Regions from separate parts of the Halobacillus salinarum genome, predicted to be linked through region 1. Evidence: riboswitches for the same ligand, from Rfam matches in the RefSeq annotation. Region 1 holds a riboswitch; each other region holds the start of a gene.
What was found. Region 1 has a riboswitch for S-adenosylmethionine ahead of MUN89_RS12715 (phosphoadenylyl-sulfate reductase). Riboswitches for the same ligand answer to the same signal wherever they lie in the genome.
Positions count from the first base shown of each region.

Region 2: another riboswitch for S-adenosylmethionine. It lies ahead of MUN89_RS00410 (methionine biosynthesis PLP-dependent protein); the one in region 1 lies ahead of MUN89_RS12715 (phosphoadenylyl-sulfate reductase).
Region 3: another riboswitch for S-adenosylmethionine. It lies ahead of MUN89_RS15475 (5-methyltetrahydropteroyltriglutamate--homocysteine S-methyltransferase); the one in region 1 lies ahead of MUN89_RS12715 (phosphoadenylyl-sulfate reductase).

Region 1 is NZ_CP095073.1:2,467,107-2,475,200, reverse strand. It holds gene MUN89_RS12745 (FAD-dependent oxidoreductase) at 1-161, opposite strand, end outside; gene MUN89_RS12740 (FAD-dependent oxidoreductase) at 161-835, opposite strand; gene MUN89_RS12735 (PadR family transcriptional regulator) at 839-1,477, opposite strand; gene MUN89_RS12730 (DUF459 domain-containing protein) at 1,827-2,528, opposite strand; gene cysI (assimilatory sulfite reductase (NADPH) hemoprotein subunit) at 2,695-4,410, opposite strand; gene MUN89_RS12720 (assimilatory sulfite reductase (NADPH) flavoprotein subunit) at 4,440-6,257, opposite strand; gene MUN89_RS12715 (phosphoadenylyl-sulfate reductase) at 6,327-7,055, opposite strand; SAM riboswitch class I at 7,162-7,274, opposite strand; gene MUN89_RS12710 (GNAT family N-acetyltransferase) at 7,397-7,957, opposite strand.
Region 2 is NZ_CP095073.1:75,372-83,465, reverse strand. It holds gene metH (methionine synthase) at 1-1,169, opposite strand, end outside; gene MUN89_RS00420 (bifunctional homocysteine S-methyltransferase/methylenetetrahydrofolate reductase) at 1,150-3,012, opposite strand; gene metC (cystathionine beta-lyase) at 3,017-4,204, opposite strand; gene MUN89_RS00410 (methionine biosynthesis PLP-dependent protein) at 4,201-5,322, opposite strand; SAM riboswitch class I at 5,402-5,512, opposite strand; gene glsA (glutaminase A) at 5,656-6,627, opposite strand; gene MUN89_RS00400 (cytochrome d ubiquinol oxidase subunit II) at 6,745-7,770, opposite strand; gene MUN89_RS00395 (cytochrome ubiquinol oxidase subunit I) at 7,789-8,094, opposite strand, start outside.
Region 3 is NZ_CP095073.1:3,011,829-3,019,922, forward strand. It holds gene pbfA ((R)-1-hydroxy-2-aminoethylphosphonate ammonia-lyase) at 1-1,050, shown strand, start outside; gene MUN89_RS15460 (2-aminoethylphosphonate--pyruvate transaminase) at 1,040-2,173, shown strand; partial or broken gene MUN89_RS15465 (saccharopine dehydrogenase family protein) at 2,170-3,341, shown strand; gene MUN89_RS15470 (DeoR/GlpR family DNA-binding transcription regulator) at 3,414-4,208, shown strand; SAM riboswitch class I at 4,278-4,379, shown strand; gene MUN89_RS15475 (5-methyltetrahydropteroyltriglutamate--homocysteine S-methyltransferase) at 4,449-5,558, shown strand; gene MUN89_RS22110 (TIGR04104 family putative zinc finger protein) at 5,755-6,078, opposite strand; gene MUN89_RS15480 (hypothetical protein) at 6,231-6,665, opposite strand; gene MUN89_RS15485 (CBS domain-containing protein) at 6,982-7,446, opposite strand; gene MUN89_RS15490 (MFS transporter) at 7,478-8,094, opposite strand, start outside.

The sequences.
Region 1 (8,094 bases):
TCCCTTACATTTTCTGGATAGTGTTTCTGGGAAGCGGCAAATCCCCACATGATATAATCTCTAGTATTGTCGTATAAAAGCCCTGGCCATTTTGATAAAAGTTCGGCATCATTTCCGCCTATTCCTTCCTTAACTCCAGTTTCATCCCAATTAAATTCCATCACATGAAGGATACCAAAGAATCCTTTCGGGCATTGATCGCTGTGATGCCGCGAATAAATTTTTCAGGAAGAAGTTTTCTAGTATGTTCGGTTAATGGCACCTTTCCTCCAATGGAAATAATTCCTGTATCTCTTAGCTGTGCGTGTGGAAGAAGCTGCTTACGTACTCGGGAATTTGAACCGTCCGCTCCAACGAGCACCGTTCCTACAGCTGATGTGCCATCTTCAAAATAAGCGATGATTTCCCCATCTTTTCCACGACGATAATGGGTAAATTTCTTGTCGAAATGAACATACTCCTCTAAACCTGTCAACAGAACTTGGCGCAGGGACATTCGGCTGACCGAACGCTCGCTGTTTGCAGGATTATCCTCGTCTACGTGCACAGGGATGGACAACACTTCCGACCATTTTTCGGTGACCATATTGAAGTGTTCTGGTGTCCGCACACATGTAGCTATAAACGTGTCATACAGATCCTGCGGCAGACATTTCTGAAGGGCCCTGCTGCCGTCAGGACTAATTCCAACCCGGTATCCTTGTAAACCATCCATTCGCGTTCTGTCCCGTTCATAGACAGAGACAGCCACGCCAGACTTCTTTAAAGCGTGAGCGAGAGCAAGTCCTCCTGTACCCGCTCCAATGATAAGAACTTGCATCGTAGTTTCCTTCACGAGTTACACTCCTTTATGTTTGTTGTTATCCGTATGGCTTTGCATTTGTTCAAGGATTTTTCTAAGCCATTCCTCGCTCCAGTAAAGTGATCCTTTCCTTAATTCGAAGACAATTGAAGCGACCCAATCGATTTCTGCTTTTAATGTGACCTGCTGAAATTCTGTCTCCAGTAAGGATACACGGGGAACTCCGAGTTGTTCTGCTTTCAGAATCCGTTGCTTTATCTTTTCTAGTTCCTGCTCTAACACACTTTTCCGCTCGTCTAATAAATCTGCTGCTTGTTCAGGTGTTAACAGCATAATAAAAGCGAGGGCAGCTGGAAATTCCGGAAATTCTTCCCTAGGAAGCGCCATCATTTCTTTAATCCAGGAATGTGCCAGGGATCTTCCTTTCTCCGTAATTTGGTAAACAGTCAGCTCAGGTTTGCCTTCCTCCTGCTTCTTTTCTTTGATTACAATAGCTTCATCTCTTTTTAAACGGTCAATCGTTTGGTATATACTCGTGCGGTGTTTAATGTTGATCACGGCATGCATCTCTCTTTCTTTCATGATTTGCTGCATGCGGTAGGGGTGCATCGATTCTTCAATTAATAAAGATAAAACGGCTAATGCTAATGGTGATTTTCGAGTTGAGGTTTTCATAGTAATAATATTACTATTAATAATATTACTAATCAAGTGGTTTCTTTATTAAATGTTCCAAGAGTGCGGATAAACTCTGCTCACTTATCATTACATCTTTCGTTATATTGGAGTCTCTTATTGTCATACTGAAGGAAAAATAAAGGAGGGAGTGTTTGTCATAATAAAATCCGAATGAATGTGAAACTACAGGAAAAAATTTCACCTTCATTCGGATTTTTTATCGTAGATAAACACCTTTGATTCCTGTCCTTACATTGGACAGTGCCAAGGACGAGGAATATCTTCGGAATTTTTCTATTTATCTTTGTTCGTCTTGGGATGCTATTCAGTGACACTTGCCTCCTGCTTAGAAGTTATACTCTTTTATAATTCTTTTTGTAATTAGGTCATATCCTTGTTTATTGGGATGTAAAGCATCGCTGAAATATTTTCTGGATTTTTCTTTAAACAGGCCCTCTGTAGGAATGAAGGTCACATGAGAATAAGGTTTTAATATTTCCTTGCTTGAAGAATTCCAGTCCTTAATCACCTTCTCCAATTTCTCGGAGGACGGATATGGATTATACAGACCGAGGAAAAGCACAGGAGCATCTGGATTCTGTTTTCTTACTTTCTTCAAAATCAAAGTAATATTCTTCTTATAATCCTCTTTACCCTGTTGGATTCGGTCTTTATAAAGCGGGTACAAATCTCCACCATTACTTTTGATTACATCATTCGTTCCGATAAAAACAATAATATAGTCCGCTTTGGAAATGTTGCTGCTTACTTCTTTCACATGGTTTACCTGATACAAAAGTCCATCTGACTGCTGGCCAGGCACTCCGTAATTATTTACTGTCACTGGATGAGATACATGCTTATCGAATAGTCTCTGGAGATTGTCCGTATATCCTTTGCCTGATTCCTCCCCAACGCCATAGGTAAGAGAATCTCCTAAAGCGACCAGTCTTTCAGTTTTCTTTGAAACTACTTGGTTTATCACTATATAACTGCCTGCCGCACAAAAAAGCAGGAAAATCATAAGCAAAATTACTATCTTTTTCATAGGCGCCTCCTAGGTGGGAAAGTTTCCCCGCACCATAACTTCATAAACATGGTGTATATTGGAAATTAATATCACAAGCTCATGCGCCGCTCCAGGAAAGACGAAAAAGCGTGTAGAATGAACCAATCGGTTCTTCTACACGCTGGAAAGCTTAAGCCTAGATTGACTACTTATGAAATTCAAGTCCATTGGTGACTTCTTTCACATACCCTTGTCTTATCACAAAGTCTCCGAAATGCTCATTGTCTTCCCGCTCTTTTGCAAATTGGAAAAACATAGGTTTCAATGTGTCGATAATCTCTTCTTCACCAATGTTTTCTTTATAAAGCTTGTTTAAGCGGTCCCCGGTAAATCCGGCTCCTAAATACATATTGTATTTTCCAGGGGCTTTGCCGATAAATCCGATTTCTCCTAATGCAGGTCGTGAGCAGCCATTTGGGCAGCCTGACATCCGAATGACAATCTCTTCTTCCCGCAAGCCTGCTTCGTCCACAATTTCTTCCAGTTTATCAATGAGGGAAGGAAGATATCGTTCCGACTCTGCCATGGCTAGCCCGCAGGTAGGAAAGGCTACACAAGCCATTGAATTTCTGCGTAATGCCGAGTTTTGTCTGCCATCCGTCAACCCATGCTTTTCAACAAGCGCAGTGATCTTTGGCTTCATATGATCTGTGACATTCGAAATAACAAGATTTTGATTTGGAGTAAGTCGAAAATCACCAGTATGGATGTCAGCAATCTCGCGTAATCCTGTCATCAATTGATAATCTTCCGAATCTTTAATTCTTCCATTTTGGATAAACAAAGTTAAATGCCACTTTCCGTCTCCTTTAACCCATCCATAGCGATCGCCATTATGGTCAAAATGGTAGGAGCGTTTTTCTTCCAGAGACCAGCCTAATCGTTGATGAAGTTCATTTTTCAGCCAGTCCAGTCCTTTACGGTCTATCGTATATTTAAACCGGGCATTTTTACGTTCAGAGCGATTTCCATAATCACGCTGAATCGTCAAGAGCTTCTCTGCCACATCCACTACTTTGTCAGCTGGACAAAAGCCAATCACTCTTCCCAACTGAGGGTACGTAGCTGTGTCGCCATGGGTCATTCCCATTCCTCCGCCGACTGATACATTAAATCCTATGAGTTTTTCATCTTCCAAAATCGCAATAAACCCAATGTCCTGCGTAAATACATCGACGTCATTGGAAGGCGGCACTGCCACGCCAATTTTAAATTTACGAGGCAAATAAAACGGTCCATAGAGAGGCTCGATTTCATCAGGCGTACGGCTGTCGACTACTTTTTCCTCATCCAGCCAAATTTCATGATAGGCTCTCGTTCTTGGAGTTAAATGGTCGCTGATTTTTTTTGACCATTCAAAAACCTCAGAGTGTACATTGGATTGATAAGGATTTGCGTTACACATCACATTGCGGTTTACGTCGCCACAGGCAGAAATCGAATCCATCAGAACATTGTCAATTTCTTGAATCGTGTTTTTCATATTCCACTTCAAAATGCCATGCATTTGAAAAGCCTGCCGTGTCGTGAGCTTCATCGTCCCGTTTCCATACTTCTGTGCAATATCATCCATGGCGAGCCACTGTTCTGGAGTCGCAACACCGCCTGGAGCCCGGACACGAATCATAAATTGATAAGCGGGTTCCAGCTTCTGATGCTTCCGCTCATTCCTTACATCCCGGTCGTCCTGCATATAGCTTCCGTGGAACTTTAATATTTTCGTTTCTTCATCAGGAATTCCTGCCGTGATGCGATCGGCAAAATGCTCCACAAGCTTTCCTCTCAGAAAATTACTGTCTTCTTTAATTTTTTCCATGTCACTTGGAGGTCCGTGCTGTTCGGGAAATCTATCTTTAGTCATGATTGTACTCCTTTCTTAGTCTTATTAGATTAATAGACATCGCGCTGGTAACGCTTCTCTGATCGCAGGTCATTGAGATAGGCTTCTGCTTCTTCCCCGCTCATATTGCCTTCTTTTTTTATTATTTGAATCAGCGTATCCTGGACATCTTTAGCCATATACTTCTCATCGCCGCAAACATATACATGTGCTCCTGCTTCAAGCCATTTATAAAGCTCTTCGCTTTGTTCCATCATCCGATGCTGGACATAAATTTTTTCTTCAGTATCCCGTGAAAAAGCTACATCCATTTTCGTCAAGATTCCATCCTTCAACCATCTCTGCCATTCAATTTGATAGAGAAAATCGCTGACAAAATGCTGTTCTCCAAAGAAAAGCCACGTCTGCCCTTTAGAACCACTTTCTTCTCTTTCTTCTAGGAAAGCCCGGTATGGTGCTACTCCTGTACCTGCTCCGATCATAATCACGGGTGCTTCATCATTTTCTGGAAGTCTGAAATTCTGGTTCCGCTGCACGAAAATGGGAAGCGTATCCCCCGCCTGTGTTCTTTCAGCGCATTGTCCGGAGCACACTCCTTTGCGTCCTCGTCCATTGGATTCATACCTTAAGGCTCCGACGGTTAAATGAACTTCATCCGGATTTGCTTTTGAGCTGCTGGCGATGGAATATAAGCGGACCGGAATTTTTCTAAGCACATTAATAAACTCCTGAGCGGGAACTTTCCAAGGTCCAAACTCCCTGACCAAGTCAATTAAGTCGCGTCCATGAATATATTCTTTGACTCGTTCACGATCAGCTGCAAGTTCTTGTAATTCATCACTGCCCGTCAGTCCGCCTATTTTTTCAAGCAAAGGCTTCGTCAGGCTGGTGATTTCATACATGGTGGTCAGGACGTCTTTTAAAGGACGCTGCTCCCCTTGTTTGTTGATGGAAATCTTTTCGTCTCCATTCCAAGCCATTTCCTTAATCAGTTCATCTACAAGTACAGGATCGTTTTCTGGGAAAATTCCAATGCTGTCTCCTGGTTCAAAGACAAGGTTGGATCCCTCTAAGTCGAGCTCCAAATGACGGGTTTCTTTGTTGGAGCCCCTTCCATTTAGATTGAGATTTTCAAGAATTTCTGCTCTGAATGGATTGGTTCTTGAATAGACCTCTTGCTCAGCAGCCACCGGGTTGTCGGGTTGTGCTGCCTGGGCCGGCGCTGCTTCGTCTGACTGCCCTTCATTCAGCTCATTAAGCACCCCTTCAAACCATTCGTTTGCCGGTTCTTCAAAATCCAGGTCGCAGTCCACCCGAGGATGGATTCTAGCCGCTCCAAGTTCTTCCAGTCTTTTATCGAAGTCCTTGCCAGTCTGGCAGTAAAATTCATAAGAACTGTCCCCTAAAGCAAGTACCGAAAATCTAACATCATCTAATTTTGGTGCACGCTTGCTGTGTAGAAAATCATAAAAACCAATGGCATTGTCCGGTGGGTCTCCATCTCCATGCGTGCTTGTTAAAATCAATAAATCTTCTACTTTTTTTAAGGCTTTAGGTTTGAAATCGTCCATTGATGAAACACTTACCTTGAAGTTTTTCTGTTCCAGCTTTTGGGAAAATTCTTCTGCCAAAGCCTGGCAGTTCCCTGTATGGGAACCGACAAGTATTGTGATTTCACGTGTTGGACTGCTTTTGGGAGCATCTGCAGCCTGTGCATTTTGCGGTGCCTCTTGGACCGGCGCTGCAGACTGCCCGGCTGCTAAATAGCCGCTGAGCCACGTTTTTTGTGTTTCTGTTAACGTGGGCAGGAGACGATTTAATAATTCTGTTTGCTCTTGATTAAACGGGCTGTTCTCGACCTGAAACAAATTTCTCCACCTCTCAAAAAGATTGCTATTTGAATTTATTCTATTGTTCTTTCATTTACGACAGCTGGTTTACTGGTTAGCAGCTGTATGAAGTCCGCATTCGGTTTTACTTGTGCCTTTCCATCTGCCGGAACGGTCATCTTCCCCTTCACCGACAGCAAAAGTACAAGGCATGCATCCAATGCTTGGGTACCCTTGGTCATGCAAGACATTGTAGTCCAAGTCGTTTACTCGGATATAATCCCATACGTCATCCCATGTCCAGTAAATAAGGGGGCATACTTTAATGGATTGAAAACGTTCATCCTTGTTAACAAAGTTCGTTTTGCTTCTGCTTACTGACTGCTCTCTCCTCAATCCGGAGATCCAAGCTTCTGCTCCGCTGAGAGCATCTTCAAGCGGCTTGATTTTTCTAATATAGCAGCACATATCCGGCTGTTTCTTCCAAAGCGCCGAGCCATGCTTTTCCGCCTGCTCATCTAAAGTCAACTCCGGCTGTTTCATGTGTATGTTTAATTGTGGATAGCGTGCCTTCACCTTATCAATTAAATCATACGTTTCCGGAAAGTGCACCCCGGTATCCAGGAAAACAATATCCGCGTCTTGCTTGACCTTGGAGATTAAATCGATGAGAACAATTCCTTCAGCTCCAAAGCTGCAAGCATAAACCATCGAATCTCCATAGGTGTCATAAGCCCACCGTAATACTTCTTCTGCACCTTTTGTGTGATCTGCGGGCTTCCAGTCTTCGAAAGGATCTCCAGTAAACTGCTCATACGATAACTTACTGTTAGCCATTATATCCTCCTTCCAAATCTAAAACCATTCGGATTTCATATGAAAAACCTCTCTGCTTAACACTAGGATAAGAAGAGAGGTCATTGTATACGTAATTATTGACTTCTTCTTATCTTCCAAGTGCTTCCACTTGCTGGAATTGGCACAGTATCTGCTATTAGCTGCAGACCCGTTGCCGAGGCTTCAAAAGGCCAGTCCCTCCACCTCTCATGATAAGAATATCAAGTATTTGAGATTTTAAAATAATGATTGATATAAATATTAGGCGGATTTTGATGGATTGTCAATAGACAATGTGAAAATTAACACGATTCTCTCTTTTTTAATCGTTACGGATGACCTTAGTCATCAGGGTTAATGAGGGCGAGGACCTGGTGGTCTTCCCACCGTCCATTGATTTTTACATTTTTTCTTGAAATGCCTTCTTTATGAAATCCTGCTTTTTCCAATACTCGAATCGATGCAGTATTCTGCGGAATCACTCCCGCTTCAATGCGATGTAATTCGAGCTGGTTAAACGAGTAATCTACAATAAGCTTTACAGCCTCTGTCGCATAGCCTAATCCATTGTGTTTCTTTGAAATAAAGTATCCGATAAAGGCACTTTGCAGAGAACCTCGAATAACTTGGAACAAGTTAATTGTCCCGACCAGCTTCTCATCGATGGAAGTAAATATTCCAAAATGATACTCGTTATCCCTTTTCATTTCTTCAGCAAATTGGTTAATTAATTCGCGCTGTTTCTCATATGTATAATAATCTTCGCTGCGCATCATGGAGTAGGTTTCAAAAAACTCACGGTTGTCTCTTTGCAGTTCCAGCCTGGAAGAGGCATCGTGCACCTCAAATGGACAAAGGTAAACCCTTTCACCCTTGAGAGGAAATCCTTCTTTTCTCCCCATTCATCATCCACCCCCTCTAGCTACTGCTATTTAATCATATCGTTTACTGTATGAACAGTAAAAACCGTTGCGTCATAAAAAAACTAAAGGAACTTCAAAAAAACAGGGAAGTTCCTTTAGTATCATTTTTTCTCTGC
Region 2 (8,094 bases), 1.8 Mb from region 1:
TGTTCCTCGCGGTCCGGGTCAGCGAGACAAATATCGATTACTTGGGCACCCTTTTTCACCTGGGCCCTGGCTACTTCGGAGGCTTCTTCGAATTTCTCTTCTGCAATCAGGCGCTTAAACTTTCTTGATCCAATCACGTTAGTTCTTTCGCCAACGAGAATCGGACGGTTGCTTTTATCCTCATCAATAAATGGTTCAATCCCTGAAATGGCATGTGGATGAGAAGCAGGCGCTTGTCTTGGAGCACCTCCGCGCACCGCTGCCGCAATGGCTTCAATATGTGCCGGGGTAGTGCCACAGCAGCCCCCGACTACATTCAACCATCCTTTCTCAGCGAACCCGGCGATCTTTTCCGCAAGCGAGGCCGGGGTTTCGTGATAATTGCCTTCCTCATCCGGCAGCCCTGCGTTCGGATAACAGCTGACCGAGGTCGTAGCAAGATTGGAGAGGGAGCGCAAATGGTCACGCATAAATTCCGGGCCAGTCGCGCAGTTTAACCCCACTACGGTGGGATTCATGTGTTCAAGGGACAAATAAAACGCTTCGATGCTTTGCCCGGCAAGCGTCGTACCCATCGGCTCAATTGTTCCTGAAACCATAAGCGGAAGCTTCGTTCCTGTTGTATTAAACGCCCGGGTTATGCCGACGTAAGCGGCTTTTACATTTAACATATCCTGTGACGTTTCCAGTAACAGCAGGTCGACACCGCCGGCAATTAAGCCTCGTGCCTGTTCCTCGTAGGCTTCACTTAACGCTTCAAAGGTCGTGCCGCCAGTTACGGAGAGTGTTTTCGTTGTTGGGCCCATGGCACCAGCAACGAAGCGGGGCTTTTCGGGAGTGGAATAACGGTTAGCGGCGAGCTTTGCAATTTCAGCTGCTTTTTTATTAATTTTTTCAGCTAAATGCCCGAGGTTATATTCATCAAGAACCAAATTCGTAGCCCCGAATGTATTCGTTTCAATAATATCTGATCCGGCTTCAAGGTAAGCCGCGTGAATCGAGTCAAGCAGACTCGGATAGGTGAGATTTAAATATTCATTACACCCATCATATTCTTCTCCTCCAAAGTCTTCAGGGGAAAGATCTGCCTGCTGAAGCATCGTACCCATTGCTCCATCAAGCACCATAATTTTATTTTCCAGCTGTTGGTTAAACAATGTGGATGCCATTCGCTGTCTTCCTTTCTTGCTGTTCCTTTGTTTTTTGTTGAATGTAGTTTGTCAGTTCCACCGTCATCTCGTAGCGGAGAAAAGGAGTGATTAAGTAGATCCCGTTAAATAAATCAAGGGCTGCATCAATGAGGGATTTGGCGATCGCAATCCCTTCTTTCTGCGATAACTCAGAGTCATGGCTGTACAGTTCCATTCGCTCGCGAATTTCAGGGGACAGACTGATACCAGGGACTTCATTATGAAGAAATTCTGCATTCCGGGCACTCGTCAATGGCATAACTCCAAGGTAAATGGGGGCTTTTATATGTTTGGTAGCATCATAGACTTCGAGTATTTGTTTTTCACTGTAAACGGGCTGACTGATAAAATAATCGGCTCCGTATTTGATTTTCTTTTCAATTCGTCCGACTGCTCTGTTTAAATTGCGAACGTTTGGGTTGAACGCACCCGCAACAGAAAACGACGTGTTTTCTCCTAAAGGTTTACCGGAAAAGGAAATCCCTTTGTTAAGCTGCTTAATGTAATAGATTAAATCGAAGGAAGATAGGTCATAGACAGAAGTTGCCCCTGGAAAATCGCCAATCTTCGTAGGGTCCCCGGTTACTGCCAGCACTTCATTGATTCCGAGTGTATGCAGACCCATCAAGTGGGATTGAAGTCCGATTAAATTTCTGTCCCGGCAGGAAATGTGAACGAGCGGATTGATGTTAAATTTATTATGGATGAGTGTAGCGGCTGCCGTGTTGCTGATTCTTGGGGAGGCAAGCGAATTATCGGCAAGCGTAACCGAGTCCACACCGGCTTCTTTTAACGCTTTTGCTCCTTCAAAGAAACGCTCGGTGCGAAGCCGCTTCGGCGGATCTAATTCCACTATAATCGCACGTCGTTCGGCTGCGATTTCATGAAGTTGGGGGCTGCGCTCCTTTACCTGGACTTCGGTTTTAGGCTGAACTTTCTTTTCCGGCACGGTTTTAGATTGAATGGGTGCTTTCCCTTTAACGGAAGCAGCAATGGCTTCAATATGTTCTGGAGTTGTGCCGCAGCACCCTCCGATCAGCCGGGCTCCCTGCTCGTATAAAGCCAAGGCGCTTTTTTTGAAATATTCGGGATCAGTCGGGTAGATTAATCTTCCGTCATCATAATCCGGAAGACTGGCATTTGGATAAGCAGAAAGTACGGCTTTATCAGGGAGGGGCACGTCCTCCAGTGCCTGGATCATATGATAGGGACCAAGGCGGCAATTTACCCCGATGACATCTGCACCGTTATTTTCAATTAATTCCAAAGCTTCGTTTAACGGAGTTCCGTCTTGGAGTACACCAGGTTCATGCATGGATACTTGAGCAATAACAGGCAAATCGGTTTCTTTTTTGGCGATGTGCAGAACTGCAAGCAGTTCTTCCAAGTCAAAATAGGTTTCAAAAAGGATGGCATCGACTTGTTCGAACAGCATGCAATAGAGCTGTTCACGAAAGCTTCGCTTTATTTCTTCAAGGGAGGTGGTTTGTTTTTGGATTCCGCGGATACCGCCGACAGTTCCCGCAACATAGCATTGATCTCCCGCCGCCTGTTTAGCAAGCTTGATGGCAGCCGTATTGATTTCCTTTACTTGCTCTTCCAATCCATAACGGGCAAGCTTCACGTAGTTAGCTCCATACGTATTCGTCTGAATAATTTCGGCACCTGCGTGAACATAGGCTTTGTGAACATTCAGTACTTCCTTGGCATGGGAAAGGTTCAGCTCTTCAAAACATTGGTCAATGCCGTAAGAATACAATAGCGTTCCCATCGCTCCATCACCGATCAACGTCCGCTCGTTTAGTGCATCTATTAGTTTCATAGATTTAACCACCTACCTTTGCGGCTGCAAGTGGAAGATCTTCCACCTGATTGAGAGCCGTTTCGAAATCACGAATTAAATCCTCCGGCTGCTCCAGTCCGACAGAAAGACGGAGGAGGCCGTCTGTGATACCACGTTTCAAGCGTTCTTCGCGAGGCATAGAGGCATGGGACATGCGGGCAGGGTAGGAAAGAATCGATTCCACTGCCCCGAGACTTACAGCAAAAACCGGGATTTCCAAGTGCTTGGAAAAATCTTTGACGGCTGCTTCATCTTTCAGTCTGAAGGATAACACAGCGCCAGGGCCTCCGGACTGGTAAGAATGTGTGGAAGCGCCTGGGTGCGATGTGAAGCCGGGATAATACACTTCTTCTACTTTTGGATGCTGGGTCAAATACGATGCGATTTTAAAAGCTGACTCAGAAGACTGCTTCAAGCGGCAATGAAGGGTTTTAAGTCCTCGAAGGACGAGCCAGCAGTCATGGGCTCCAAGAATCGATCCGAAGGCATTTTGTAAAAACCCCAGCTGGTCGGCAAGCCTCTCATTATTTACGACGGCGAGCCCGGCCACAACATCGCTATGGCCGGCGATAAATTTCGTCGCACTGTGAAGCACGACATCTGCACCGAGTTCTATTGGCTTCTGCAGAGCAGGAGTCATAAATGTATTATCGACAAAGGTTAAGCAGCCGTGAGCTTTGGCAAGCTTGGATACCGCACGGATATCGGTAATGTTTAATAACGGGTTCGATGGTGTCTCAATGTACACAACCTTTGTGTTCGGCTTGATAGCAGTAGCCACGGCATGCAAATCAGTCATGTTTACAAAGCTGTGATCGATTCCAAACTTAGTCAGTACATCTCGAATCATCCGGAACGTACCGCCATATACATCCTCAGAGATCACGACATGATCGTCTTGCGACAGCAGCATGAATGATGTGGAAATAGCTGCCATCCCCGAAGCGAAAGCAAAACCGTAAGAGCCTCCCTCGAGACTTGCAATCGTTTCTTCTAGCGCCTCGCGCGTCGGATTTCCGGACCGGCTGTAGTCATATTTGCCAGGTTGGTCAAAGTCCTGCTGGTGGAACGTAGACGCCTGCTGAATCGGGACGCTGACCGCCCCCGTTTCTGGATCGAATTTGTGCTTACTGTGCAAAAGACGTGTTTGAAATGAATGTTGTTCCGTCATTGGATAAGTTCCTCCTTTACCAATTGAGTTAATGCCTGATTGAGATCTCCAAGTAAGTCGTCAATATGCTCGACTCCTACGGAAAAACGAAGCAGTCGGTTGCAGACTCCGTAGCTCGTGCGCTTTTCTTCTGGTATATCCGCGTGGGTCTGTGTAGCAGGATAGGTAATAAAGCTTTCGACTCCTCCTAAGCTCTCCGCAAACGTAATCACTTTAAGACTTCTGAGAAAAGGATCCACACAGTGTTCAGATTCGAGTCTGAATGAAACCATTCCACCACGGCCCGGGTAGAGGACGTGGGTAACTGCACGGTGGTTCTGCAAAAATTCAACGACTGCTTTAGCATTCTCTTCATGTTGGCGCATCCTTAAGGCCAGTGTTTTCATCCCTCTCATCAAAAGCCACGAATCAAACGGGGATAATACGGCACCGGCAGTATTTTGATAGCTGCCCAGCTGTTCGCATAGCTCTTTGCCTTTGCCGATAACCAGCCCGGCTAAGACGTCATTATGACCGCCAAGGTATTTGGTCGCACTGTGGATGACGATGTCTGCCCCTTCCTGTAAAGGTTTTTGGATATAAGGGGTAAAAAGGGTGTTATCAACGATAAGCAGCAGGTTATGCTTTTTAGAGATTTTTGAAATGCTGGGAATGTCAGCGACGTGCATTAAAGGGTTAGTTGGGGTTTCCACGTAAATGGCTTTTGTTTTATCCGTGATCTGTTCTTCCAATGCCCCTAAGTTGTCGCTCCCACAGTAACGAAAATTGACCCCCGACTGCTTGCGGACGTGTTCAAACAATCGATAGGTTCCTCCATACAAATCCTCCGAAACGAGAATTTCATCTTGATAAGTAAATAGGGAAACAACCGTTTGGATAGCTGCCATACCTGAACTGAACGCATAGCCTGCATCGCCGCCTTCAATTTCTGCCATCGTTCGCTCCAGAATCGCACGCGTCGGGTTGCCGGTTCTTGCATAGTCAAAGCCGGTCGATTCTCCGATGCCCTTATGCTGATAGGGAGTAGAAAAATGTACGGGTGCATTGATGGAACCCGATGGATCCCCATTATTTTTTCCTGTATGCACAAATTGCGTTTCTGTATGAGGGGTAGTCATGATCATTCTCCTTTAGTGATTTTATAAAAATAAAAAAAGCCTTCTATAAGAAGAAGACTTTGGAATGTAAGGGTCCTTCTTCTTATCTTCCAAGTTGATGAATCAACTTGCTGGAGTTAGCACCATTCTGGTCAAACCAGTGGTTGCTGAGGCTTCGCCGGGCCAGTCCCTCTGCCTCTCTTGATAAGAGAAATACTATGAACTTGTTTAATTAAAAAGCTTTCTCACTAATCTACACTACTTTTTATCATTTTACAACAGAACAGAGCGAATTATTTGAATTTTTAATAAAGAATTCATTCTTTTCTTTTTTCTTAAAGACAAGACAGAAGGTTAAACGCCGCCCGATATTCCTCTTCCATAAATATGGCCATCCCCGAATAAGTTCAGCTCCAAATCCTGCGACAGTTTCCGGAGCAGCGCACCACCTGCCGTACTGTTGCCTTTTTCATCTATGGCTGGCCCGACAATCCCGATGCCCATCAACCCGGGAACCACCCCGATAATACTGCCTGAAACGCCGCTTTTACAAGGGAATCCCACTTCTACTGCGTGCCGTCCGGAAGAATTGTACATGCCGGAAGTCATCATTATGGCGTTAACGGTACGCAGATGGTTAGCGGGTATCAATTTTTCATCGTTATCCGGAGCTCTTCCCCCTCTCGCCAAAAACAACCCGACCTTTGCAAAGTCATCACAATTCATCATCACCGAATTAATTCGAAAATAAAGATCCAGAGCTTCTTCCACATCGGTTATTAAAGTACCAACGCTTTCCATGAAATAAGCAAGTGCCCTGTTTCTTGCCCCGTTAGCTTTTTCTGCTTCATAAACTTGTTCGTTCAAATGGAGTTCCTGGTTGTCGGTCACACGTTGAAGAAAGTGGAGGTAGCGTTCAAAGCGGTTATTATTATTGTGTCCTTTAATCAAGGCGGAGACGGCTATCGCTCCGGCATTAATCATTGGGTTAAAGGGTTTACTTGTATCATAGGATTCAAGCTGGCTGATCGAGTTGAAAAAATCGCCCATCGGCTCCATGCCTACAGCTTGAAACACACGGTCCTTACCAAAGTCGTGCAGAGCAAGCATGAGTGAAATAATTTTTGAAGTACTCTGCATAGGGACAGTTTGCTCCCAGTTTCCTCCTGTAAACTTTTGTTGGTCTGTGGTTAGGATCGTGACTCCAAGCAGGTCTTTTTTTGTGCCATCTAAATCAGGAAGGGAAGTGTTCACTTCTCCTTGGGCAGCAAACGGCATGCTGTCTTCTACAGCGTCCTCTAAGTAGTCGTTATTAAGCTTATGCATTATCCATACTCCTTACTTAGAAAAAATAGTCATTTCTGTTAAATTACCCAGCCATCAGCTTCTATAATCGAAGGACAAAGGGAAAAAGCCATCGATCATCCCGATAGCTTCAAATCTTTATTCCTGTTTTAAATAGCGGCGATCCTTTAAGAAAAGTTTCCAGAACAGGATGAAACCTGGGATGAGAATGGCGAAGCCAATACCGTAAACAACCAGCAGCTGATAAAAAATAGTAGGGTTCGTAAATCCTTCTTCCACGGTTAAATGAGGGTACACTAAGTAGGGAAGATGGGCAGATCCGTACGCATAAATCGCTGCTCCGTATTGCAGCATGATTAAGATAACGGCCGGCCGTGGATGTCCCCGGTATTCTTTATACCGTTTCACGAATAAAAATCCATATCCTACAAGAAAAAAGATCAGTGAAACGATAAACCAGTCAGGATTGGCTTGTATTTTATTTACAATCCAGCCGGCTTCCTGAGGCATCGCAGCAATAGTGAGCACAGCAACAATAATGGATACAGGGCCGAGCCAAAGCGCGTGGCTCCGGTATGTTTGGAAAGCTGACCAGTCGTCTGCTTCTTTAGCATAATCCATTAGAAATACCGAAGAAATAAACAGCTCGGTAGATAAACCGAAGGCGACATGCATATAAAGGGTTGGATCTTTAAACAGATTTCCATAGTGGAGCTGAGGGTAGCCATTCTCAAATTCGATAAATCCGCCTAAAGTAATAGGGAGGATACTTACGAGCAGCGCTGGGATCATCAGGCCGGTAATTCCTGATGTAATCCTTAGAATGTTTTTAAACTTTTGAGCATGGTGGGCAAATACCATAAAAGTTGTCCGAATGGTCAGCAGGATAAGGCCAAGGCCGACAGGAACAAGCAAAAGACTCCCAAGCATCGTCGTTGCAAAAGGAAAAAAAGTAACGAGAGCAACGACTAAAATGACAAAAAACACATTGGTGATTTCCCACGTAGGAGAAAGAAACCGGTTCGCGATTACTGAAGCATTGGTATGTTTGTTTTTTCCATAAACCATTCCCCAAAAACCAGCGCCGAAATCCAGCGATCCTAAAATGGAGTAAACAAAAAGAAAGCTCCATAGGATGGTAATCGCAAGGGTTGATGCTTCCATAATTGTTCAGCTCCTTTTTTAAGATTCAGCTTGCGGAAGTTCTTTGCTGACTGGATTCCGTTTGAAATAAAATCGTAAAACGAATGCTGTCACAAACAAAAGCGTTAAGTAGAGGGAAATAAATAATAGGAACAGTATGCCGACACTATTGGACTTTGTTGCTGCTGTGTCCGTCCGGAGCACGTCATTAATGGTCCACGGCTGTCTTCCAATACAGCTGAAGCACCAGCCGGTTTCGATGGCGATAATCCCAAGCGGGCCGCCTACGACAAGCAAGGCAAGAAGCCAATTAGGAAACTCCCGTTTTAAAAGTAATTTCCAGGC
Region 3 (8,094 bases), 540 kb from region 1:
CAGCCAGCTATAGATTTTGCAAAAAAGCTGGCGCAGCGTACTCCAGATCCACTGAATAAGGTACTATTCGCTCCTGGCGCCACTTCAGCGATTGGCATGGCTTTAAAGATTGCCCGGCTGTCTACCGGAAAATTCAAGACTCTTTCGATGTGGGAAGCCTTTCACGGAGCTTCTATGGACGCTCTTTCCGTCGGAGGAGAAGCTCACTTCCGTCGGGATTTAGGCCCGCTCCTTCCCGGAACTATACACGTTCCCCCTATCCAAACGTATCGTCCAAACTGGGAAGGAGCGAGCCTTGATGGCCGACAGCTCATTCAATACATTGGATACATTTTAGAGCAGGAAAGTGAGATCGGCGCCTTTATCATGGAACCAATTCGGAATACCGATGTCCAGATTCCTTCCTATCCCTTCATGAAGGAGCTTAGACAAGTCTGCACCACGTATGACGTGAAACTCATTTTTGACGAAACTGCAACTGGACTGGGCAGGACCGGCAAGTGGTTTGCGTTTAATCATTATGACATCGTCCCAGATATGGTTGTGCTTGGTAAGGGACTTGGCGGCGGGGTTTTTCCTATGGCTGCCTTGCTGATTGATGAAGCTTTAGACACCATGTCCTACACTTCCATCGGACACTACACCCATGAGAAAAGTCCATTAGGTGCTTCCGCTTCCTCTGCTGTGCTAGATGTAATAGAAGAGGAGAAATTATTAATTCATACCAAGGAGCTGGGCAGATTAGCCAGTGAGCGATTACAGAGAATGATGGAAAATCATCCGTTAATCGGTGACGTAAGACAGATCGGTCTTCTTATTGCAATAGAACTCGTGCGAGACCGAACAACGAAGGAAAAGGCTGTCGAGGAGACAGAACAAGTGATGTATGCATGTTTGGAACGAGGACTGAGTTTTAAGGTTTCTAAAGGTAATGTAATACAGCTTTGTCCCCCATTAATCATAACTAAAAGTCAGCTCGAGGAAGCATTAACCATCCTTGATAAAGCCTTAACCGTTGTACAGGAAGGACGAAGTAGAAATGAAGCATAATGATGAAAACCCCTACCTACTACTAACACCAGGGCCACTTACGACCTCCCTTTCGGTCCGTGAAAAAATGCTTACTGACTGGTGTACGTGGGATGAGGATTATAAATCAATTGTCCAATCGATAAGAAGAGAATTATTAGAGCTAGCTGCAGTAAACAAAGAAGAATATACTAGCGTACTGATGCAGGGAAGCGGGACCTTTAGTGTCGAATCAGTCATCAATACAGTGGTGCCTCAGGAGGGGAAACTGCTCGTAATCGTGAATGGAGCATATGGTGAACGCATGGTTACCATTAGCAGGCGGCTCGGTCTTCAAGTCGAACCTATCCGGTTTAGTGACACCGTGCCTCCTGATCTCCACTTGCTTCACCAATATTTAGCTCAGGACTCAAGAATTACCCACGTAGCAGTCGTGCATTGTGAAACGACTACAGGAATGAAAAATCCGTTGGAAGAAATTGCTGATATAGTGAAAAAATATAATAAAACGTTGATCGTAGATGCGATGAGCAGCTTCGGGGGTATCGAGTTCTCCATCAGCGATTTGAGCATTGACTATATGATCAGCAGCGCCAATAAGTGCATCCAAGGAGTCCCAGGTTTTGGTTTTGTCATCGCGAAACAGTCATGTTTGAAAAAATGCAAAGACCAGTCACGATCCTTAGCTTTAGATTTATACGATCAATGGGAAACGATGGAAGCAGAAAAAGGAAAATGGCGGTTTACTTCCCCGACTCATACTGTCCGGGCATTTCAGCAGGCGTTAAAGGAATTAAAAGAAGAAGGATTGAATCAACGCCAGAAACGATATCAACAGAACCAGGAGCTATTAGTCTCAGGGATGGAAAAGCTCGGATTTACACCTTTACTTGAAAAAAGGTGGCGATCCCCCATTATTACGCCTTTTTATTATCCGGAAGCTCCAGACTTTTCCTTTTCTCAGTTCTATGAAAAATTAAAGTCAAGAGGTTTTGTCATCTATCCAGGAAAAGTTACGAAAGTAAATACATTTAGAATCGGCAATATCGGCGAAGTTTACCCTTCCGATATTAATAAGCTTTTAAGAGCTGTAGAAGACAGTATGTACTGGAAGCATTCAAGATCAAAGGGGGAAGCTCAATGAAAATTTTCTGCCTTGGCGGAGCAGGAAAAATTGCCCGTGAAGCCGCGCTGGATTTAGTCAGCTACAGCACCTTTACGAAACTAACAATCGGCGATTATCATCTGAAAGAAGCTGAAAAAGTGGCCGAATGGCTCAAGGATTGTAGAGTGGATGCTCAGTTCGTAAATGTTAGAGACTATGATAAAACGATAGAACAATTACAAGAATATGACATTGTCATGGATGGCACCACCATTGCTTTAAATGGTTTATCCACCCACTGTATAGCGGATGCAGGATGCCATGGTGTCAATTTAAATGGCTTCGGTGAAGAATATGCCTTTGACTCCACTTTCAAAAGTAAACAGAGAACTTTTGTGGCTGGGTTTGGAATGACACCAGGTGTCACCCAAATGATGGCTATGCAAGCAGCCAGCCAGCTGGACACAGTAGAATCTGCACGAGTTAGTCACGGTTCTTTTCGTCCAATAGCATTTTCTAAATCAATTGCTGAAACGACTGCTTATGAATACGATCCTTCTTTATCCAGCAGAGTTGTATTCGAAGATGGAGAATTTATTCAGGTCCCCCTTTTTCACGTCCGAAAGAGGTACTTCTTCCTGAACCTTATGGTCAAACCGTTCAGTATATCATCCCGCACGCAGAAACCACCACCCTTGCGGAAGCTCTTAAAGATAAAGATGTTCAATTAATTGAGGTAAGGGGAACCTGGCCAGAGGAGAACATGAACTTGATGAAAGCTTTGTATCAGTACGGGATAACTAGTAATCCTGAGATTACGGTGAACGGAAAAAAAGCAGGGATCATGGATTGCATCAGCTTTTATTTACAGAATTCAAAAGCTGGTCAATCTACCACCTTATTTGGCTACGCTCTTCACGTAGAAGTAATCGGATGCGTCAGCGGCAAAAAAATTAAGCATACCCTCACTCATACTCATCCAAGCTCAGATGGGTCTGTCAGTGGCTGGGAAGGATTGAGAGCCTATACTAGAAATGTAGGAATACCAATGGCTATTGCCGTGGATCAAATAGCTTCTGGAAAAGTCGCCGCTAATGGCGTCGTCATTCCAGAATACGCCTTTCAGCCGAGCATTATTTTTAAAGAATTAAAAAAAAGAAAGATTCAAATTCATGAAACGATCGAGTCTTTAGATTTGGTCCATTAGGTCCAGCGAGCTGTTCACTGCTCTCGTTTGGCGATACAATGGATTTAAACGTTATCGAGGAGGGAAGGCGTTTTGTCATTAGTAGCGGAAGAAAGAAAAAAAGAAATTTTAGATTTGATGGATAAAAATGGAAAAGTCAAGGTAAGCGATTTGGCAGCTCAATTGGATGTTTCAACGGAAACAATCCGGCGTCACTTAGACGATCTTGAAAATGAAAATAAATTAAAAAAAGTATATGGGGGTGCAATCCCAGTCCCTCATAAAACCGAACCTCCTCATTATGAGCGTGCAGCCATTAGATCGGAAGAAAAGAACTACATTGGGAAAATTGCCGCAGCTTGCGTCCAAGATTATGATGTAATTGTCATCGATGAAGGCAGCACCCCATTGCAAATGATTCCCTATTTAAAACATAAGCTCAGTCTGACGATTATGACCTGCTCTATCCCCGCCCTGTATTCGTTAATAGAATCAACAAAGCGTCATGAACTTGATGCAAAAATTATTTTCATAGGCGGAGAAGTGAGTACGGAACATTTAAGAATTTCCGGTCCGATTGCAGAGAAGATGATGGAAGACTTTTTTGTAAATAAAGCCTTTATAGCTACAGACGGAGTTGATCTAAACCACGGAGTAACAAGTTATGACCCTAATAAAGCTTTGTTTACCAGGAAATTAATCGAACAGTCCCAGGAAACCTATATTTTAGCAGATCATTCTAAAATCGGGTGCCGGACTTACGTAAAAATGGCTGACTTAGAAGACGTTTTTGCAGTCGTCAGTGACCTTCCCGCACCCGAGGAATGGATCGCTTCCCTCAATCATATGAGTACGAAATGGCTGTCCAATGAAAAGAAAAATGAATGAATCGACTTCCTTTTTTATCAATGACCTGTTAAGATAACACCCATACAAAATTTTTGAATAATTGAATAGTTCTTATCAAGAGAGGCCGAGGAAAGGGTCCGGTGACGCCTCAGCAACCTGTATATGACAAGGTGCTAATTCCCGCAAGTGAGTAAACTTGAAAGATAAGAAGCGGCCATACTTACTCTTAAGTCTCTTCTTATTTCGAAGAGGCTTTTATTTATGAAGGAGAGGATTGACATGTCGATTAGTACAGTAACAGCCCCTTTTCGAGGAGATCACGTTGGAAGCTTTCTGCGCCCAGAGAGCATTAAAGAAGCAAGAAAAAAATATTTCAACAATCAAATTTCTTCGGATGAATTAACAACTATTGAAAATGAAGAAATTATTAAGCTCGTCGAAAAACAAAAACAGGCAGGATTAAAATCAGTGACAGACGGAGATCTTCGTCGTGAGTGGTGGCATTTTGACTTTTTAGAAAGTCTTGACGGAGTAGAGGAATACAAGGCTGATTCAGGCATCCAATTTAAGGGAGTAGAAACAAAAGCTCGTGCCATAAGGGTCGTGGACACTGTAGATTTTACTACTCACCCGATGATTGATCATTATAAGTTTTTACACTCAATTGCAGGGGATCAACACGTGCCTAAGTTCACAATTCCAAGCCCTAATATGCTGCTTGCCAGAGGGAACATTAATAAAGATGTTTACAATCAGGAAGAAGACCTGCTGGCAGACTTAACGAAAGCTTACCAAAAAGCTATTCAAGCTTTTTACGATGCAGGCTGCCGCTATTTACAGCTGGACGATACATCCTGGGCAGGTTTTTTCTCAGACGAAGGAATTCAAAAAATGAAAGACCGTGGACAGGATCCGGACAAAATGAGAAAGTTGTTTGTACGGGCTGTTAATGATTCCATAGCCAAGCGTCCAGATGATATGGTGATTACGATGCATATCTGCCGTGGGAATTTCCGCTCTACGTATATGACTTCCGGTGATTACGAAGCTGTAGCCAGCGCAATTTTCGGCCAGTTAAATGTCAATGGACTTTTCCTTGAATTTGATGATGAACGCTCAGGAGGATTCGAGCCTCTTCGGCATGTAAATAGAGATGATCTTTTCATAGTCCTCGGGCTTATCACTTCAAAAACCGGAGAACTTGAGAACAAAGACCGTATCAAACAACGCATCGAAGAAGCAGCCAGCTATGTTCCTTATGAACAACTCTGCTTAAGCCCTCAATGTGGATTTGCTTCCACTGAAGAAGGAAATGTTCTAACGGAAGAAGAACAATGGGCTAAAATCCGTCACGTAGTAGAAATTGCAGAAGACGTTTGGGGAAAATAATGGTGTGCAGCTGCCTAGTTAACGATTAGGCAGCTGTTTATTTTTCTTTGCGCTTATTGATACAGGCCTGCTCAAGAAGAATAGGAGCAACATTTGTTATTCAGTCATTCGGTGACTCATACATCAACTCGTTTCCCTAAAGAATTCCTTTCATGAAAAAGAAAAAGCTCCCTTTATGCTGTATGGAAAGTATCATTTATCCTTTTTTCCCCCCCAAGCTTCCTGAACGGTGGCTGGATAATTCTAAAGCAAAAGGATAAATCAGCACCACACTTATAAAAGAGCCTGCGAAAGCGGAAATGACTATTCTCATTAAAGATAAATGAAGAATGTTCGCAAGGATCAGGATAAGAATCCAGACAGGTAATGTTAACGTTACAAAACGTTGAGAGGAACCCACGGTCTGGAATTGAGCAGCCCCGCAATAGATACACTTCTGCCCTTGTCTATTTATTATAAAAAAGCTCTTTATCACTTCTTTGTAAGGCCATTTTCTACCACAGCATTGACAAATAGGCATAAAAAAACTCCTAACACACAATAATAATTACCTTAATTTGTAAATTCCCTCTCTTATTGTAAAATAAACCAAAAAAGGTACCTCTCCGATTGAAGAGGCACCTGGATGCACGACCCTATTCATTTATCTATGTTCATCTACTTTTCGAGGTTTTACTCAAATATTCGCGTGTTTGTCATAATAATCAAGGCGACAAGTATAAAGATAAACGTACTCCAATTAAAAATGCTTAGTTTTTGGGCATTTGCTTTTAAGCTATCTTCCGGAGCTTCTGCCCGAAGGATCCGTTTGAAATTTCTTTGAATCATTCCTATCGTTGCTCCTAATAGAAATAGAAGAGCGAGAGCTGACACCGTCCATAATAAGGAAGGAGACCGGGAATAATGCCAAACCAGCCAGCTTCCTGAAAGAAGCAGCAGCACAAGGGCGTAATGACCGGTTCGGCAATAACTAATGATACCGCGAAGAAACCCATGAAGTTCCTCTCTGCGACAAGTGAACAGGGGCTTCATTAAAAAAGGAAGGATTAGAAAACTACCTAATAATACTGCACTAAGTACATGAATAAATATAATGGCTTGATACATATTGATCTCCTCCACATCAGCACTTTTAGCTCATTAAACTTGGTTGATGAAACTTTTTCCCCGATTATTACGTAGTGTTAGGTAAAGGCTAAGGAGTGAAGCAAATGAATATCGCCGTTTGGGTCGCCGTCTTTATAGCCATTTTTGCAGGGGTTTATTATTCTTCCAATGAAAAAAAGAAATAATCATGTCCATCAGTATACTATTCCTGACTAATAACCGTAACAGGATCTTTTGGAAAAACGACAACTGTCATGAAAAAGTCACAAACCAGCACTCTCTATGTTTAAGAGAGTGCTGGTTTAATGGATCACACTTAGTTGAGTTCGATAATCATTTTTGATAGATTTCTAATGATATCCCCGCGGCTGATTACTCCTGTGACTACTCCTGAGTCATTTAACACAGGCAGTTTCTTAAAATGGTGTTGAGAAAATAACCGTACAGCCTGCTCAAACTCCTCGTCTTCACGAATGATATAAAGATGCTTCGTTCGCATGGCTTCTTCTACCTGGTCGTTGATTTTTTCTGCCAGCACTTCTTTTTCCGTCTGGCCTTCTTCCACATATACGGTGTAAAATAAATCGTGGACCGCTTCTTCTTTTGGTGAAAGGTAACGAATCACATCCCCATCACTGACCATTCCAAGAAGTTCCTCTTTTTCATTGACTACAGGTACGCCTCCAATCCGGTGCTTAACAAGTATGCGAAGTAACTCTTTTAAAGAAGTTTGCGGGTGAACATGAATGACATCATGAATCATAAATTCTTTCACTAACATGTTTATTTCCTCCCCCTCTTATGTTGGTTCCTCAATGAACTTCTACATCGTCTACGTGATGAACATGCTGCTGGTTTACAAAAACAAATACAACTGAAATCAATACAAACACTCCCCCTACAATAAACGGGAGATTAGGTGAATACCATTCAGCTAGTTTCCCAGCAAGAAACGGCGCAATCGCTCCACCGATAAAGCGTAGAAAACTGTAAGCTGCTGATGCCGTTGACCGCTCAATCGGCGCAGCATTCATCACGGCTGTAGTAATTAAAGTATTATTATTCCCTAACAAAGCCCCAGCAAACACCACACAAGCTATAATCACCCACTGTGTAGACGTCCAGATTCCCATTACAATCAACACGAGGGCAAACAAAGTAAGCATCGTACACATTGAGGAGATGGTTCCGTATTTCTTTTGCAGCTTTGGTGCCATAAAGACTGACGTGACCGCCAGGAGTACTCCCCAACCAATGAAGACTAATCCAATCCCGTGTTCATCCAGACCCATCACAAACGGGGCATAAGCTAATAATGTAAAAAAACCGAAGTTATACAGACATGCTGTCAACCCAAATACTACAATCGAACGGTGCTTCATAGCTCGAAAAGGATCCAGAATCGACGTGCGGGTTCCTTTGGTTGAAT